2 regions of the Marinobacter sp. GH_1 genome follow, and region 1 is predicted to be linked to the other one. Evidence: predicted binding sites of a transcription regulator. Region 1 holds the regulator's gene; the other holds the start of a gene.
What was found. The regulator sigma-54, encoded in region 1, starts transcription at its own class of promoters, with help from an activator protein. The targets are predictions, from matches to a motif close to ANTGGCATNNANNTTGCTNT.
Positions count from the first base shown of each region.

Region 2: glnA (glutamate--ammonia ligase) is a predicted target of sigma-54. The motif match lies at 3,621-3,640, and genes of this name have one in related genera.

Region 1 covers NZ_CP184460.1:2,929,559-2,937,492, forward strand. The annotation lists gene lptC (LPS export ABC transporter periplasmic protein LptC) at 1-431, shown strand, start outside; gene lptA (lipopolysaccharide transport periplasmic protein LptA) at 415-951, shown strand; gene lptB (LPS export ABC transporter ATP-binding protein) at 959-1,684, shown strand; gene ACNSOI_RS13325 (RNA polymerase factor sigma-54) at 1,874-3,403, shown strand; gene hpf (ribosome hibernation promoting factor) at 3,479-3,781, shown strand; gene ptsN (PTS IIA-like nitrogen regulatory protein PtsN) at 3,880-4,347, shown strand; gene rapZ (RNase adapter RapZ) at 4,388-5,272, shown strand; gene ACNSOI_RS13345 (HPr family phosphocarrier protein) at 5,279-5,548, shown strand; gene mgtE (magnesium transporter) at 5,643-7,004, shown strand; gene yjgA (ribosome biogenesis factor YjgA) at 7,015-7,551, shown strand; gene ACNSOI_RS13360 (carbon-nitrogen hydrolase family protein) at 7,578-7,934, opposite strand, start outside.
Region 2 covers NZ_CP184460.1:719,216-727,149, forward strand. The annotation lists gene ntrC (nitrogen regulation protein NR(I)) at 1-24, opposite strand, end outside; gene glnL (nitrogen regulation protein NR(II)) at 21-1,121, opposite strand; gene ACNSOI_RS03380 (DUF4124 domain-containing protein) at 1,362-1,886, opposite strand; gene glnA (glutamate--ammonia ligase) at 2,085-3,488, opposite strand; gene typA (translational GTPase TypA) at 3,880-5,691, shown strand; gene pip (prolyl aminopeptidase) at 5,778-6,740, shown strand; gene dtd (D-aminoacyl-tRNA deacylase) at 6,847-7,302, shown strand; gene ACNSOI_RS03405 (porin) at 7,794-7,934, shown strand, end outside.

The DNA.
Region 1 (7,934 bases):
TCATCGAGGGCCGCTACACAACCTGGGACGAACACGGCAACCTTAAGATGTCGATATCCAGCCCCCGAATTGAGCAGTTTGAAGACACCAACTACGCCACCATGAATGCTCCAAGGGCCAGGATTTTCAGCGAACAGGCTACCCCACCATGGATAATCGAAGCGGATGAAGGTAGCCTCCGCCAAGACGATGATCAGGTGACCTTGACGGGCAACGTCGTCGTACTCCGGCAAACCGGCGACTCTGAAGCCACCCTGAAAACCGACTCACTGACCCTGGATAACCGCCAGGGCACGGTATACACCGATCAACCGGTCACCATTACCGAACCGTTCGGCGTTACCCAGGCCAATGGCATGAAAGCCTGGATAAACGAACGCATACTGGAACTCAACTCCCGGGTGGAAGGGCAATATGAAACCATCAGGTAAGCGCACATACCGACTGCCGGTCATACTGGCCGCACTGATGCTGGCCAGCCCGGCAACCGCGTTTGATCTGGATTCCGACACCCCCATCAAGGTCAGCGCTGATTCCGCCCGCCTGGACGATACCGAAGGGACCGCCATCTACACCGGCGACGTTGAACTGGTTCAGGGGGCCACCCAGCTGAACGCAGAACGGGTGGTACTGTATCGAAGCCCCGAAGGTCTCAGCCGGATTGAGGCAAGCGGCGAACCCGCCCGATATCGCCAGCCGGCACGGGAAGGTGAAGCCATGACAGACGCCCGGGCGCGGACCATCACCTGGTCAGCGGCGGAAAACCGGCTGACGTTCGAGCGCCAGGCAGTGATTGAACAGGGCAACAATGTGTTCCGGGGCGACGTCATCCAATACGACACCGTGCGCAGGGTGGTCACTGCAGAAGGCGGCACGCCTTCGGAAGAGAGCTCTGGCCGGGTGGAAATGGTGATTCAGCCTCGCGGCTCCAGCAACCCCTCAGACGAATAGGTTACTGATGGCAGTTCTCAGGGCCAGCAACCTGGCAAAAAGCTACAAACAGAAAAAAGTGGTTCTCGATGTGTCTCTGGAAATCCGGTCCGGAGAAATCGTAGGCCTGCTCGGCCCCAACGGCGCCGGGAAAACTACCTGTTTTTACATGATTGTCGGGCTTGTACCCTCCGACCGCGGCCGAATCACCATTGACAGCCAGGACATCACACCCCTGCCCATGCATGGCCGAGCACGCAAAGGGATCGGCTACCTGCCCCAGGAAGCCTCGGTATTCCGTAAACTGACCGTGCGCGACAACATCATGGCCATACTGGAAACCCGAAAAGGCATGAAACGGCCTGAGCGGGAAGCCAAACTTGAGGAACTGCTCGAGGAATTTCACATCACCCATATCCGGGACAGCTTGGGTATGGCGCTGTCCGGTGGTGAACGGCGGCGCGTCGAAATCGCCAGAGCGCTGGCCATGGAACCTGCGTTTATTCTGCTGGATGAGCCCTTCGCCGGGGTAGACCCCATCTCGGTCAGCGACATCAAACACATCATCCGGCATTTGCGGGACAAGGGCATTGGCGTACTGATCACAGATCACAACGTGCGGGAAACCCTCGATATTTGTGAAAACGCCTACATTGTCTCCGGCGGACACATCATCGCCTCCGGCAATGCTGAAGCCATCCTGGCCAATCAGCAGGTCAAGGAAGTCTACCTGGGTGATGAGTTCCACCTGTAAGCGGAAGAAAACCCCTCGACGACCGAGGTCTGATTGTTTTGATGATCTGTAGCAAGTAAACTCGGCAAAGAACTTGCTTATACTGACAACAGTGAGCGGCAAGTAACCAGCGTATAACAATTTTTTTGCCTGACAGCAGGCAACGTCACTACCGGGACACCCTTGATTTATGGATCTTGAGCCATGGTTATGAAAGCCTCATTACAGCTTAAGATGGGCCAGAGTCTGACCATGACGCCCCAGCTGCAACAGGCCATTCGCCTGCTTCAGCTTTCCACCCTCGACCTCCAGCAGGAAATCCAGCAGGCACTGGAATCCAACCCCATGCTGGAAACCTCCGAGGATGACGATCAGTCTGACACCCCCGATACGGATGCCGACACCCGGGACGAACATAAAGACCGGGATTCCGACCACGATGAACCGGCCACCGAGGCTGCCTCTGACTGGGATGAAAACGAAAATGGCCCGGACTGGGCTTCTGAAAACGACATTCCGGATAACATCCCCGACGACCTGCCCGTAGACACCGCCTGGGACGATATCTACCAGTCTGCACCGGCGCCAGCCAGCAAAGGGGACGACGAGAACGAGTCGGATTTCGAAACCCGCAATTCACCGGCCGAGACCCTCCAGGACCACCTGGAATGGCAGCTCAACCTGACCCCCATGAGCGAGCGTGACCAGGCAATCGCCCACGCCCTGATGGACGCTGTAGACGAGCGCGGTTACCTGACCTCACCAATTGAGGAAATCCATTCCGGCCTGCAGGACGAAACCGAAGAAGACCCCCTTGAACTGGACGAGGTAGAAGCGGTCCTGCACCGGCTACAACACTTCGACCCGCCGGGCGTGTTCGCCCGGGACCTGCAGGAATGCCTGCTGATTCAGCTCAACCAGTTGCCGCCAGATACCCCCTGGCTTCGACAGGCACGCCTGGTGGTTACCCAGTTCCTGCACCTGCTGGGCAACCGGGATTACGCGCAACTGCTGCGCCGCAGCAGACTCAAAGAAGATCAGTTGCGCGAGGTTCTGGCCCTGATTACCAGCCTCAACCCTCGCCCGGGTGACGTGGTGGACCGAGCGGAGCCGGATTACGTGATACCAGACGTCATCGTCCGAAAACACGAGGGCCGGTGGCGTGTTGAGCTCAACCCGGAGATCGCCCCGAGAATTCGGGTCAACGCCAGCTATGCATCGCTGATCCGTCGCGCCGATAGCAGTGCTGATAACACCTACCTGCGGGATCAACTGCAGGAGGCCAAGTGGTTCATTAAAAGCCTGCAAAGCCGCAATGAAACGCTACTGAAAGTCGCCACCCGGATTGTTGAGCACCAACAGGGTTTCCTGGACCAGGGGGAGGAAGCGATGAAGCCGCTGATCCTCTCGGATATCGCCCAGGCCGTGGAAATGCACGAATCCACCATTTCACGGGTCACCACGCAAAAGTATATGCACACACCCCGCGGCATTTTCGAGCTGAAGTACTTTTTCTCCAGCCACGTCAGTACCGCTGAGGGCGGAGAATGTTCCTCCACTGCTATTCGTGCGATGATCAAGAAACTGATTTCAGAAGAAACTCCGAAAAAGCCGTTGAGCGATAGCAAGATTGCAGCCATGCTTGGAGATCAGGGCATCAATGTGGCCCGGCGCACCGTTGCCAAATACCGGGAGGCCATGCACATCCCTCCTTCAAACGAGCGCAAACGACTGGTTTAATGTTTTTGCCGGTGCACGAAGCACCGGACACGCAGCCCGGTGGCAACACCGGCATGATGACAACAGGAGACGCCTATGCAACTCAACATTTCAGGCCATCACGTAGAACTGACCCCTGCATTGAAGGATTACGTCAACACCAAGTTCGAGAAGCTGGAGCGTCACTTTGACCACATCAGTAACTGTCAGGTGACGCTGGAAGTTGAGAAGGTACGTCAGATGGCTGAAGCCACCCTGCATGTCATCGGTGGCGATATCCATGCAAAGGCAGAGAGTGAGGATATGTACGCCGCGATTGATTCGCTGGTGGACAAGCTGGACCGCCAGATCCTCAAGCACAAAGAAAAGAATGTAGACCGGATGCACGGCAACGGCTGAGCGCGCTCATAGCGCCACCGTACCGGGTGTTTCAATGATACGAGCTGCGGCGGGGCATACCGGCCGCAGCCTTTTTTTTACGGAATCACAGTCGATCCATGAGCGATACATCCCTGACCATCGACAACATTCTGGCTCCCGAACTGACGCTGTGCAGGGTGCCAGCCTCCAGTAAAAAGCGGGTACTGGAAACCATCGCAGAGCATATTCATCATCAGGATGAAATCCTCAGCGACACCGAGATTTTCAGCAATCTGGTTTCTCGCGAGCGGCTTGGCAGCACCGGTATCGGCCAGGGTATTGCCATACCCCATTGCCGGCTGGAGGGGCTGGACCGTGTGATCGGCGTGCTGATGACACTGGAAGAGAGCATCGACTTCGATGCTATCGACAATCAGCCGGTCGACCTGGTGTTTGCCTTGATCGTGCCCAAAGAAGCCACCAGTGAACATCTGGAGTTGCTAAGCCAGTTGGCCGAGAAATTCAACGACAACGGGTTCTGTGAACAGCTTCGCCAGTGCCAGGATGCAGCATCCCTTTACCAGCGCATGACCGCGGCATCCTGATAAGCAGTAGCACCAACAGAAGCAGGCAGGAGCGTCCATCATGAAACTGATCATCGTCAGTGGCCGATCCGGGTCCGGTAAGAGTACCGCGTTGCATGTGCTCGAAGATCTGGGTTTTTATTGCATTGACAACCTTCCCATCGGACTGCTGTTCCCGCTGACCCGGGAAGCGGCACAACAGGAAGCGCCGGGGCGGCTCCGGAAAATGGCCGTCAGCATCGACGCCCGCAACCTGTCTGCCGAACTGGCCAACTTCGAACAGATCTATCGCCAGCTTCGCGATGCGGGAGTCGTTGTCGAGATTATCTTTCTGGATGCCGATGAACAGTCCCTGCTGCAGCGGTTCCACGCCACACGCCGAAAGCACCCGCTGAGCGATGACCGTACCTCCCTCCGAGAAGCCATCACCAACGAAAAGGCACTGTTGGAACCGCTGTCAAAACTGGCAGACCTTTACATCAACACCACCGGCATGTCGATGTATGAACTGCGCGACATGGTCAAACAGCGAGTGGTCGGTCGCAAGGATCAGGAGCTTGCACTGCTGTTCCAGTCATTCGGTTTCAAGCATGGCGTACCGGTCGATTCCGATTACGTTTTCGATGTGCGCTGCCTGCCCAATCCATACTGGGATACCAGCCTGCGCAAATACGTCGGTACCGATCAGCCGGTTATCGAGTTTCTCGAGCGGGAACCTCTCACCGGGCAAATGGTGGACGACCTGATCCGCTTCCTGGATACCTGGCTACCCTCGTTCGCCGACAGCAACCGCAGCTACATGACCATTTCTATTGGCTGTACCGGTGGCCAGCACCGTTCCGTCTATGTCTGCGAGCAACTGGGCCAGCACTTCCGCACCCGATACAACAACGTGCAGGTTCGTCATACTGAACTTCCCCACCTCCAGGCCCGAGGGGAGATCTGATCCAACATGATCTGCCGCCCCGTCACCATCATCAATAAACTGGGCTTGCATGCCCGCGCCACCGCCAAGCTTGTGGCCACCGCCTCCGGCTTTGACAGCCAGGTACGAATCCGCGGCAAGGGCCGGGACGTGGATGCCAAGAACATCATGCAGGTGATGATGCTGGCTGCCAGCCAGGGTACTGATATTGAACTGGTCGCCGACGGCCCTGATGAGCAGGAAGCCATCGAGGCACTCGTAGAACTGATCGGTGATTATTTCGGCGAGGGGGGTTGAGCACACCCTGGTTCGTCATTCACCTACAATCCTTTCTCACCTGACGGCGCTAACTCCGCTATAATGCGACAGTTTTCTGATTGCAGGTGGTTCCATGACCGATATTCTGGAAAAAAGTCAGGCCCGCCAGCGCCTTCGCTCCCTCAGTGAGGCCCTGGACAGTGGTGCGCTCAAACAGGTTGCCCGCATCCTCAATGGCGGCCTGAGCCCCAGCGATATCGCACACCTGCTGGAATCTTCCCCTCCCCGCCAACGCGCCCTGCTGTGGAACCTGGTCGATAAACAACTGGAAGGGGAAGTACTCCAATATCTCGGTGACGACATCCGGGCCTACTTCCTGAGCCAGCTGAACGCCCAGGAACTTGCAGATATCATTGAGGATTTTGAATCCGACGACCTGGCCGACCTGCTCCAGCAGCTGCCAGACACGGTGATCCAGGAGGTCCTGGACACCATGGACGAGCAAGACCGGCAGCGGGTAGAGGAAGTACTCTCCTACCCCGAGGACACTGCCGGCGGCCTGATGAATACGGACACCATTACGGTGCGCCCGGATATCAGTATTGACGTGGTACTGCGGTACCTGCGCCGCCACCGCAACCTTCCCCCCATGACCGACAGCCTGATTGTAGTCAGCCGGCGGGACGAATTCATTGGCATGCTGCCCATCACCCGAATGCTGGTGTCCAACCCCGCATCCACGGTTCGTGAGGTGATGGACACTGACATCGAGCCGATTCCGGTGACACTGTCCGACACCAAGGTCGCCACCCTCTTCGAGCGCTACGACCTGATTTCTGCTCCGGTGGTGGGTGACGACAACAAGCTCCTGGGCCGGATCACCATCGATGACGTGGTCGACGTTATCCGGGAAGATGCGGATCACTCGCTGATGAGTATGGCCGGTCTGGACGAAGACGAAGACACGTTCGCACCAGTGCTCAAAACCACGCGGCGGCGGGCGGTGTGGCTTGGCATTAATCTGATTACCGCGTTCACCGCCTCCGCCGTTATCGGACTGTTTGAAGAAACCATCGCGAAAGTGGTAGCACTGGCAGTTCTGATGCCCATCGTAGCCAGTATGGGCGGCATCGCCGGTAGCCAGACTCTCACTCTGGTCATCCGCGGCATGGCGGTCGGGCAGATCAGCGGGGCAAATGTCGGTTGGCTATTGAATCGCGAGTTCCTGTCCAGCGTTCTCAATGGCTTGCTATGGGCGCTTGTTGTCGCTGTCGCTGCCATATTGTGGTTCCAGGACTGGCTGATCGGGGCAATTATCGCTGCAGCATTGATCATCAACCTGGTAGCCGCTGCCTTGGTGGGCACCGTGTTACCGCTGTTCCTGAAGTCCCGAAACATAGACCCTGCCTTGGCTGGCAGCGTCATCCTGACAACCGTTACCGACGTTGTCGGTTTCATGGCCTTTCTGGGACTGGCCACGATTTTCTACGCTTGAGGAGCCAACCATGAGTCAATCCGACAACCACCCGCACCACGAGGAGCTCGAGGAAGATTTCGGCCCGAGCAAATCCCAGATCAAGCGGGAAATGCATGCGCTCCAGGACCTGGGTAAACAGATGCTGGATCTCAATGACGAGCAATTGGCGTCACTGGACATCAGCGACACCCTGAAGGCTGCCATCGTGGAATCACGGCGCATTAATCAGCGCGAAGCACGCCGCAGACATTTGCAATACATTGGCAAGATCATCCGCCAGGAGGATGACCCGGAGGCACTGGCTCGTGCCATTGGTGCATTCAATGCCGGCAGTGAGGAGCACACCCGCCGGCATCACCTGGCCGAGCGCTGGCGCGACAGGATGATCTCCGAAGGCGACAAGGTGGTGGGGGAGTTTATCGATTATTGCCCGGCGGCAGACGTGCAGCACCTGCGCAACCTGGTTCGCAATGCCCGCAAGGAAGTGGAGAAACAGAAAAACACCGGCCAGGCCCGTAAACTGTTCCGGGCCCTCCGGGAGTGGATTGATGACGCAGAGCAGTAAAGCAAACGGCTAACCGGAGCTCTACGTTAAAGGCGGCGGTGCTCCCAGACCGGCATTCTGGCCCGAACCTGGTTCAGTTTTTCCATGTCCAGGTCTGCCACAACCAGGCCAGGGCCCTCATCCAGTTCCGTCACCACCCTGCCCCAGGGGTCACAGATCAAACTGTGGCCATAAGTCTTGCGGCGCTCACTGTTTTGCCCCCCTTGGCCGGGGGCGACCACCCAAACCTGGTTCTCGATGGCCCTGGCTCGAATCAGTGGGTGCCAATGGGCGTCTCCAGTTTGCCAGGTAAAGGCGCTGGGCAGGCACACCCACTCGGCACCCTGTTCCCGCAGCGCCCTGAACAGTTCAGGAAACCGCAAGTCGTAGCACACTGCCATCCC
Region 2 (7,934 bases), 2.1 Mb from region 1:
CCAGACGTTTGCCGGTTGGCTCATTGGTTGTCCTCCAGAGGCAGGAAGATGATGAAATCGGTTCTTCCGGGCTCGCTCTCACACTCCACCAGCCCTCGGTGCTGGCCGATGATGCTTTGGGTAATAGAAAGGCCAAGGCCGGTTCCTGAGGCCCGGCCACTGATCATGGGATAAAAGATGTTCTGCAGAAGATCCGCTGGAATACCCGGGCCGTTATCGATGATGTCGGCCCGGCACACCAGCCGGTGACGACGGTGGCCGATGGTGAACTGGCGAAGCGCACGGGTACGGAAAGTGATGGTCGGCGGTACATCGGAAGGCGTGGCGCCTTCGTTCTCGAAGGCGGCTTCCATAGCGTTGCGGGCGATGTTCAGGAACGCCTGGATCAGTTGTTCCTTGTCGCCCGGGAACTCGGGGATGCTGGGGTCGTAATCCCGTTTCAGGCGGACCCGGCCTTTGCTCTCAGCCTCAACCAGAGTACGTACCCGCTCCAGCACCTCGTGGATATTGGTGGGTGCAATCTTCAACGCCTTGTTGGGGCCGAGCATACGATCGACCAGGCTGCGCAGGCGGTCTGCTTCGTCAATGATTACCCGGGTGTATTCGCGCTGGTCTTCATCGTTCAGCTCCCGGTCAAGCAGTTGAGCCGCGCCACGAATGCCGCCCAATGGGTTCTTGATTTCATGGGCCATGCCGCGAACCAGGATCCGGGTGGTCTCCTGTTGGGAGATGATGTCTTCCTCGCGGCTGATGCGCATCAGCCGGTCCCGGGGCTGGATCTCGATCAACAGCTCCATGGGCTCAAGGCTGATGGGTGTCACCGAATAGTCCACCGTCAGTCTTGAGCCGCTCAGTAAAGCGAACTCTGCTTCTCGCCGGGTGTAGGATTGGCCATTGCCTGCTGCCGCATACAGGGTTTTCAGAGCGTCCGCAGAATCGAGCAGAACGTCTTTCAGGGGCAGGCCCTGGCTACGGGTCATGCTGGTTTCAAAAAGACTTTCGGCGGCGGGGTTCAGGTAACGGATGGTCAGGTCGTTTCCCAGCACCAGAACGGCCGTGGTCAGGCTGTCCAGAATGCTCTTATAACCGCTTCCCAGCGAGATGGATGGTTGGAACGACATGCTTGGTTTCCGTTTTAAACTCATAGTGGTTACCCCGGTTTTGCAAAAAACGAACCAGTTTTGCCTGCTGAGATACGACGATGGTCTAAGTACGGGCACAGCAGGGCCCGGAGGGCATCCGGGTGCTGTAGGTTGGTGCAGATGGGGAGCTTGTCGCTACAGGCAGCCGGGGTTTTGCCCCTTCGCTGCCCAAAGTATGGCTTTATCGTGGTGCGGTTGCACTAAAGTAGTGCGTAAATATCAGTTCAGGCGCGAAGGTCGGTGAATGGTAAAGGTGATTGGCTGGCCGCTTTTCACCTGTATGCCATCGCGATCCACGATGTGCACGCCCGCCTGATGGGTGCCCCGGTCAATATTGCGGACGGTGATGGAGCCTGAGGTGCTTTGGCCAACTGGCTGGCCGTCCAGGGTAACCTCATAGCGATGACCGCGCCGCAGGCTCGGTGTGCTACGCACTTCAAAGGTGACGTCGCCGTTGCCACTGTGGAAGGCCTGGTCGTTCTCAGGGGAGATCAGGGAAAGGCTCTCATAGGCTGCACCTTCGCGCTCCACTTCCTCAAGCAACTGTTCGGTTTCTCTCACCGCGTCAGGCTTTGGCAGTGTGATGGTGGTTACCGGTTTAACCTCGATTTCTTCCCCGCCCTGCATGGGCTCGTCCGAGAAGGTTACATTGCCCTGGGCATCCACATGGCGGTAAACCTCTGCGTGGGCGGATGCGGTGGCCAGCAGTAACAAGCCGGTTGCGAGCGTGAGCGGTGCTTTCATGACAATAACCTGCGGTAGTGAACTGTCTCGATTATCGGCGGCGGGTGCAGGCATTTCAACGCCGGAGGGCGATCCCTTGGTTACATATCGTTAAGGGCGCGGGGTGTTTGGCGGGATTTGAGAAAAACGGCACAAAAAAGCCCCGCACGGGGCGGGGCTTTCAGGCTTAAATGCCCTGCACCTTATTGGTGCATTGCATTAGCAGGAGTAGTAAAGCTGGAACTCAACCGGGTGAGTGGTCATGTTCAGCTTCTCAACTTCACCGCGTTTCAGGTCAATGTAGCCTGCGATCATGTCTTCGGTGAACACGCCGCCACGGGTCAGGAACTCGTGGTCTGCTTCCAGGCAGTCCAGCGCTTCAGATAGTGTTTCGGCAACCTTCGGAATGTTCAGAGCCTCTTCCTTCGGCAGGTCATACAGATCCTTGTCCATGGCATCGCCAGGGTGGATCTTGTTCTGGATGCCGTCCAGGCCGGCCATCATCAGCGCAGCGAAGGCCAGGTACGGGTTGGCTGCCGGGTCCGGGAAGCGCACTTCGATACGACGTGCTTTCGGGCTGTTTACGTACGGAATACGGATGGACGCGGAACGGTTACGCGCAGAGTAGGCCAGCATAACCGGAGCTTCGAAGCCCGGAACCAGACGCTTGTAGCTGTTGGTGGCCGGGTTGGTGAAGGCGTTGATGGCCTTGGCATGCTTGATCACACCACCAATGTAGTACAGGGCGGCTTCACTCAGGCCTGCGTAGCTGTCGCCAGCGAACAGGTTCTTGCCGTCTTTGCTCAGGGACATGTGTACGTGCATACCGGAACCGTTGTCACCAACCACCGGCTTGGGCATGAAGGTGGCGGTTTTGCCGTAGGCGTGGGCCACGTTGTGTACGCAGTACTTCAGGATCTGAACTTCGTCAGCCTTGCGGGTCAGGGTATTGGCGCCAACGCCGATTTCACACTGGCCAGCGGTACCCACTTCGTGGTGGTGTACTTCAATTTCCAGACCCATGGATTCCATGGCGGCACACATGGCGCCACGCAGGTCGTGCAGGCTGTCGACCGGCGGAACCGGGAAATAGCCGCCTTTCACGCCTGGGCGGTGGCCGATGTTGTTGCGATCGAAGTCTTCGCCGGAAACCCAGGCAGCTTCTTCAGAGTGAATGTGGTAAGACGCGCCTTGCATGTCCACGTTCCATTTAACGGAATCGAACACGAAGAACTCGGGCTCCGGGCCAAACAGCGCGCCATCGGCGATGCCGGTGGACTTCAGGTATTCTTCGGCACGACGGGCAACAGAGCGGGGATCGCGCTCATAACCCTGCATGGTAGACGGCTCTACAATGTTGCAGGTGATGTTGACGGTGGTTTCTTCGGTGAACGGATCCAGTACGGCGGTCTCGTCGTCCGGCATCAGGATCATGTCGGATTCGTTGATACCTTTCCAGCCAGCAATAGAGGAGCCGTCAAACATTTTGCCGTCAGCAAAGAAATCTTCATCGGCTTCGGTGGCGGGCAGGGTGACGTGCTGCTCTTTTCCGCGGCTGTCGGTGAAGCGCAGGTCAATCCATTTCACTTCGTGTTCTTTGATCAAATCAATCGTCTTGGACATTGTGCATGCTCCGTAGTGATGTCGTGTTCGTTATGCCGGATCGTTCAGCGGGCTGAAGCCCGATCTTTTTCAGGTCAGGGCAGCTTAACAGAAGCTATTGGCTCTTACCTTTCAATTACGGCTGCACAAGGTTAAGCAAGGGGCTTGCCAGTTTTTCGGTTTTGCGCCAGAACAGCGCAGCGGCAAGGCTTTGGGGCGATTCTGGCGCACCGGAGTGCAGCTTACAGGCATTGGTTGCATTGAATGTGTGCACTTTATTGGTGCATTGATTCTTATCCTGCCTGATAACGGTGCATTAGTCGATTGGTTACATATTAGGCACTATTCTTCATATTATCGACATGGACTTTTCTATATACTGCTCGCCGCTAAATTCTGCAGGATACCCGTTGTGATTGATAAGCTTAGAAACGTTGCCATTATTGCCCACGTTGACCACGGTAAAACCACCCTGGTTGACCAATTGTTGCGCCAGTCTGGAACTTTGGACCGTAAAGAGCTCGAAAACGAGCGCGTTATGGACTCCAACGACCAGGAAAAAGAGCGTGGCATCACCATTCTGGCGAAGAATACCGCGCTGAAATGGAAAGACTACGACATCAACATCGTGGACACCCCGGGGCACGCGGATTTTGGTGGCGAAGTTGAGCGAGTCATGAGCATGGTAGACAGTGTGCTGTTGGTGGTGGATTCCATTGATGGCCCGATGCCGCAGACCCGTTTTGTAACCCAGAAGGCGTTTGCCGCTGGCCTGCGCCCGATCGTGGTGGTTAACAAGATTGACCGCCCCGGCGCGCGCCCGGACTGGGTGGTGGATCAGGTATTTGACCTGTTCGATAACCTTGGTGCCACCGACGAGCAGTTGGACTTCCCGATTGTTTACGCCAGTGCCCTGAACGGCATTGCCGGCATGGAGCATGAAAACCTGGACGACAACATGGATGCCGTATTCCAGGCGATTGTCGACCATGTGCCCGCGCCTTCCGTAGATCTGGACGGCCCGTTCCAGATGCAGATTTCCCAGTTGGACTACAACAGCTTCCTGGGCGTGATCGGTATCGGCCGCATTATGCGTGGCAAGGTCAGAACCAACACTCCGGTGGTGGCTGTCGGTGCCGATGGCAAGAAGCGTAATGGTCGTATCCTGAAAATCATGGGCCACTCCGGTCTGCAGCGTGTGGAAGTTGAAGAAGCGCAGGCTGGCGACATTGTGTGCGTGAGTGGTCTGGATCAGCTGTACATCTCTGATACCTTATGCGATCCCGCCAATGTTGAGGCACTGCCGGCGCTGACCGTTGACGAACCCACGGTATCCATGACCTTCCAGGTCAACGATTCACCGTTTGCTGGCAAAGAAGGCAAGTACGTGACCAGCCGTAACATCAAGGAACGTCTGGAAAAAGAACTGCTGCACAACGTGGCGCTACGGGTAGAAGAAGGGGACTCTGCCGACAAGTTCAAGGTCTCCGGCCGGGGTGAGCTGCACCTGTCCGTATTGATCGAGAACATGCGCCGTGAGAACTTCGAGTTGGCCGTGGGCCGCCCGGAGGTTGTGATCAAGGAGATCGATGGCGTCAAGCAAGAGCCTTACGAGAACGTGATCATTGACATTGAAGAGCAGCACCAGGGTTCCATTATGGAACAGATGGGACTGCGCAAGGGCGACATGACCAACATGATCCCGGATGGCAAGGGTCGTATCCGCCTGGAATACACCATTCCCGCCCGTGGCCTGATTGGTTTCCGGAATACCTTCCTGACCATGACATCGGGCACCGGTATTCTGACGTCTACCTTCAGCCACTACGGCCCGATCAAACTGGGTGACGTAACCAGCCGCCAGAATGGTGTGATTGTCTCCATGGCCACGGGCACAGCGCTGACCTACTCGCTGGAAACCCTGCAGAGCCGTGGCAAGCTGTTCCTCGACCCGGGCCAGGAGATCTATGAAGGCCAGCTGTGTGGTATCCACAGCCGCGACAACGACCTGGTGGTTAACCCCACCAAGGGCAAGAAGCTGGACAACATGCGTGCCTCTGGTAAAGACGAAGTGATCGGCCTGGTACCGCCCATCAAGTTCACCCTGGAGCAGGCGCTGGAGTTCATTGATGACGACGAACTGGTAGAGGTAACGCCCAAGTCGATCCGTCTGCGCAAGAAACTGCTGACCGAGAACGAGCGTAAGCGCGCCGGTAAGAAGTAAGATTAGAATTGAATGGCCAGGGACGGCCATTGCTTTCTCCCCTTAAATCTCAGCTAGACTACCGTTATCCCTAAACGGAGTTCGTCATGCTGAGCCTGTATCCTGAAATCCAGCCCTACGCTCGTCACCACCTCGCGGTGGAAGAGCCCCATGAGCTTTACCTGGAAGAGTCCGGCAACCCGGAGGGTATTCCTGTGTTAGTGGTGCATGGGGGGCCAGGTGGTGGCTGTGAGGATAATCACCGGCGATATTTTGATGCTGAACGCTTCCGGATCATTCTGATGGACCAGCGCGGGGCAGGGCGATCCACCCCGCTTGCGGAACTGGAAGGCAATAGCACAGACAAGCTGGTGGAGGACATGGAAACCGTTCGCCAGTTTCTGGGTATTGATCGCTGGCTGCTGTTTGGCGGCAGCTGGGGCTCCACCCTCAGCCTGGTGTATGCTCAGGCTTACCCGGAGCGGGTCTCTGGGTTGGTACTCCGTGGCATTTTTCTGTGCCGGCCCAAAGATATCCAATGGTTCTATCAGGAAGGCGCCAGCCGCGTGTTCCCGGACTACTGGCAGGATTTCGTGTCACCCATCCCCGACGTGGAGCGTGATGATCTGGTGTCGGCCTATTACCGCAGGCTGACCAGCCCCAACGAGCTTGAGCAGATTCAGGCAGCTAAGGCCTGGTCAGTCTGGGAAGGGCGTTGCGCTACCTTGCATCCCAACCCTCGGGTTGTTGAACGCTTCGCTCACCCACATGTTGCGATTGCTTTGGCAAGGATTGAATGCCATTACTTTGTGAACCAGGCGTTTTTAGTGCCAGACCAGATCGTGCGAAATGCTGCGCGGCTTTCCGGAATACCCGGTGTGATCGTCCATGGCCGCTACGATATGGTGTGTCCGCTGGATAACGCCCTGGCGCTCAGTCTGGCCTGGCCAGAAGCAGGCCTACGTATTATCCGCGATGCGGGGCATTCCGCGTCTGAACCTGCCATTGTCGATGCACTGATTCGGGCCGTTGAGGATGTGGTGTCACAATCTGACTCGCCCGCCGGGTGACTGGATTATCTTTTCTTGATCTGAGGGGTTGCGGCCGGTGTTGCGCGCCGATACACTCTCGACGTTTCTGATTTTTAACCCTCGAAGTTGTTGCTCAAGGGATTGAATGAAAGGACTTATCCAGCGAGTATCGGAAGCCAGCGTAACGGTTGACGGCCGGAAAATTGCCAGCATTGGCAAGGGGCTTTTGTTACTGCTGGGCGTTGAAAGGGACGACTCACCGAGTGAGGCAAAGGAGCTGTGCCGAAAAATTCTTTCCTACCGGGTTTTTCCGGACGAGCAAGGCCGTATGAACATTAACGTTCAGGATGCGGGCGGCTCCATCCTTGTTGTTCCCCAGTTTACGCTTGCGGCCGACACCAGTTCAGGCACCCGGGCGGGCTTTTCACTGGCTGCTGCACCGGAGCTGGCTGTTTCGTTGTATCGCGAGTTCCTGATCAGTGCCCGTAACCAAATGGGGTGCGAGCGCGTGGAAGAAGGGGAGTTTGGAGCGGATATGAAAGTCGCGCTTATCAATGACGGGCCAGTCACCTTTTTGCTGGAGGTTGCGCAGAAACGTTAATGCCCCGAAATGTTGCGCGTACCCTCTGTGTGCGCGTTTCTGGTGCCGCAATGTCGGGCATATGATTTGACGAAGATGTTGGGAAACGGCTTGGCATGGTTTAACTGTATGTTTTAGATTGGAAAAACCTGTTCTGGCCTCGAATTTGAGTGATCTGCATATCGGAAAGCTGGCAAACTTTTGGGCATAAAGGGTTGCCTTGCAGGCACCAAAAAGGCTAAAAACCGGTTGTTAAAAATTTGCAAAAATACATTCATTGTATTAAAACAGGGTCATCACTAAGAGCTTTAAGAAAAGCTGTTAAGTGGTTGAGATGTAAGGCTCAGCTTGATGGCTTGAGTCATATAAAAAGAAAAAATGTCGTGTCCCGCAGGATATAAATGGGAGGCGATCAGGAGTCCGGCAAGCGCAGCCCAGGCTGTTTTTGCCAGCAAAAATCGGGATTTAGAACCCGTCGAAAACCTGAGTTAACTCAAAAAGGAAGACGCAACATGAAAAAAACTATCCTTGCTTCTGCTATCGCAGCTGCAACCTTCTCTGGCGCTGCTCTGGCCCAGGAAAGCAACCTGCCGACTATCTACGGTAACATCCAGCTGGCCGTTACCCATGATAACGTCGACGGTGGCGGTTCC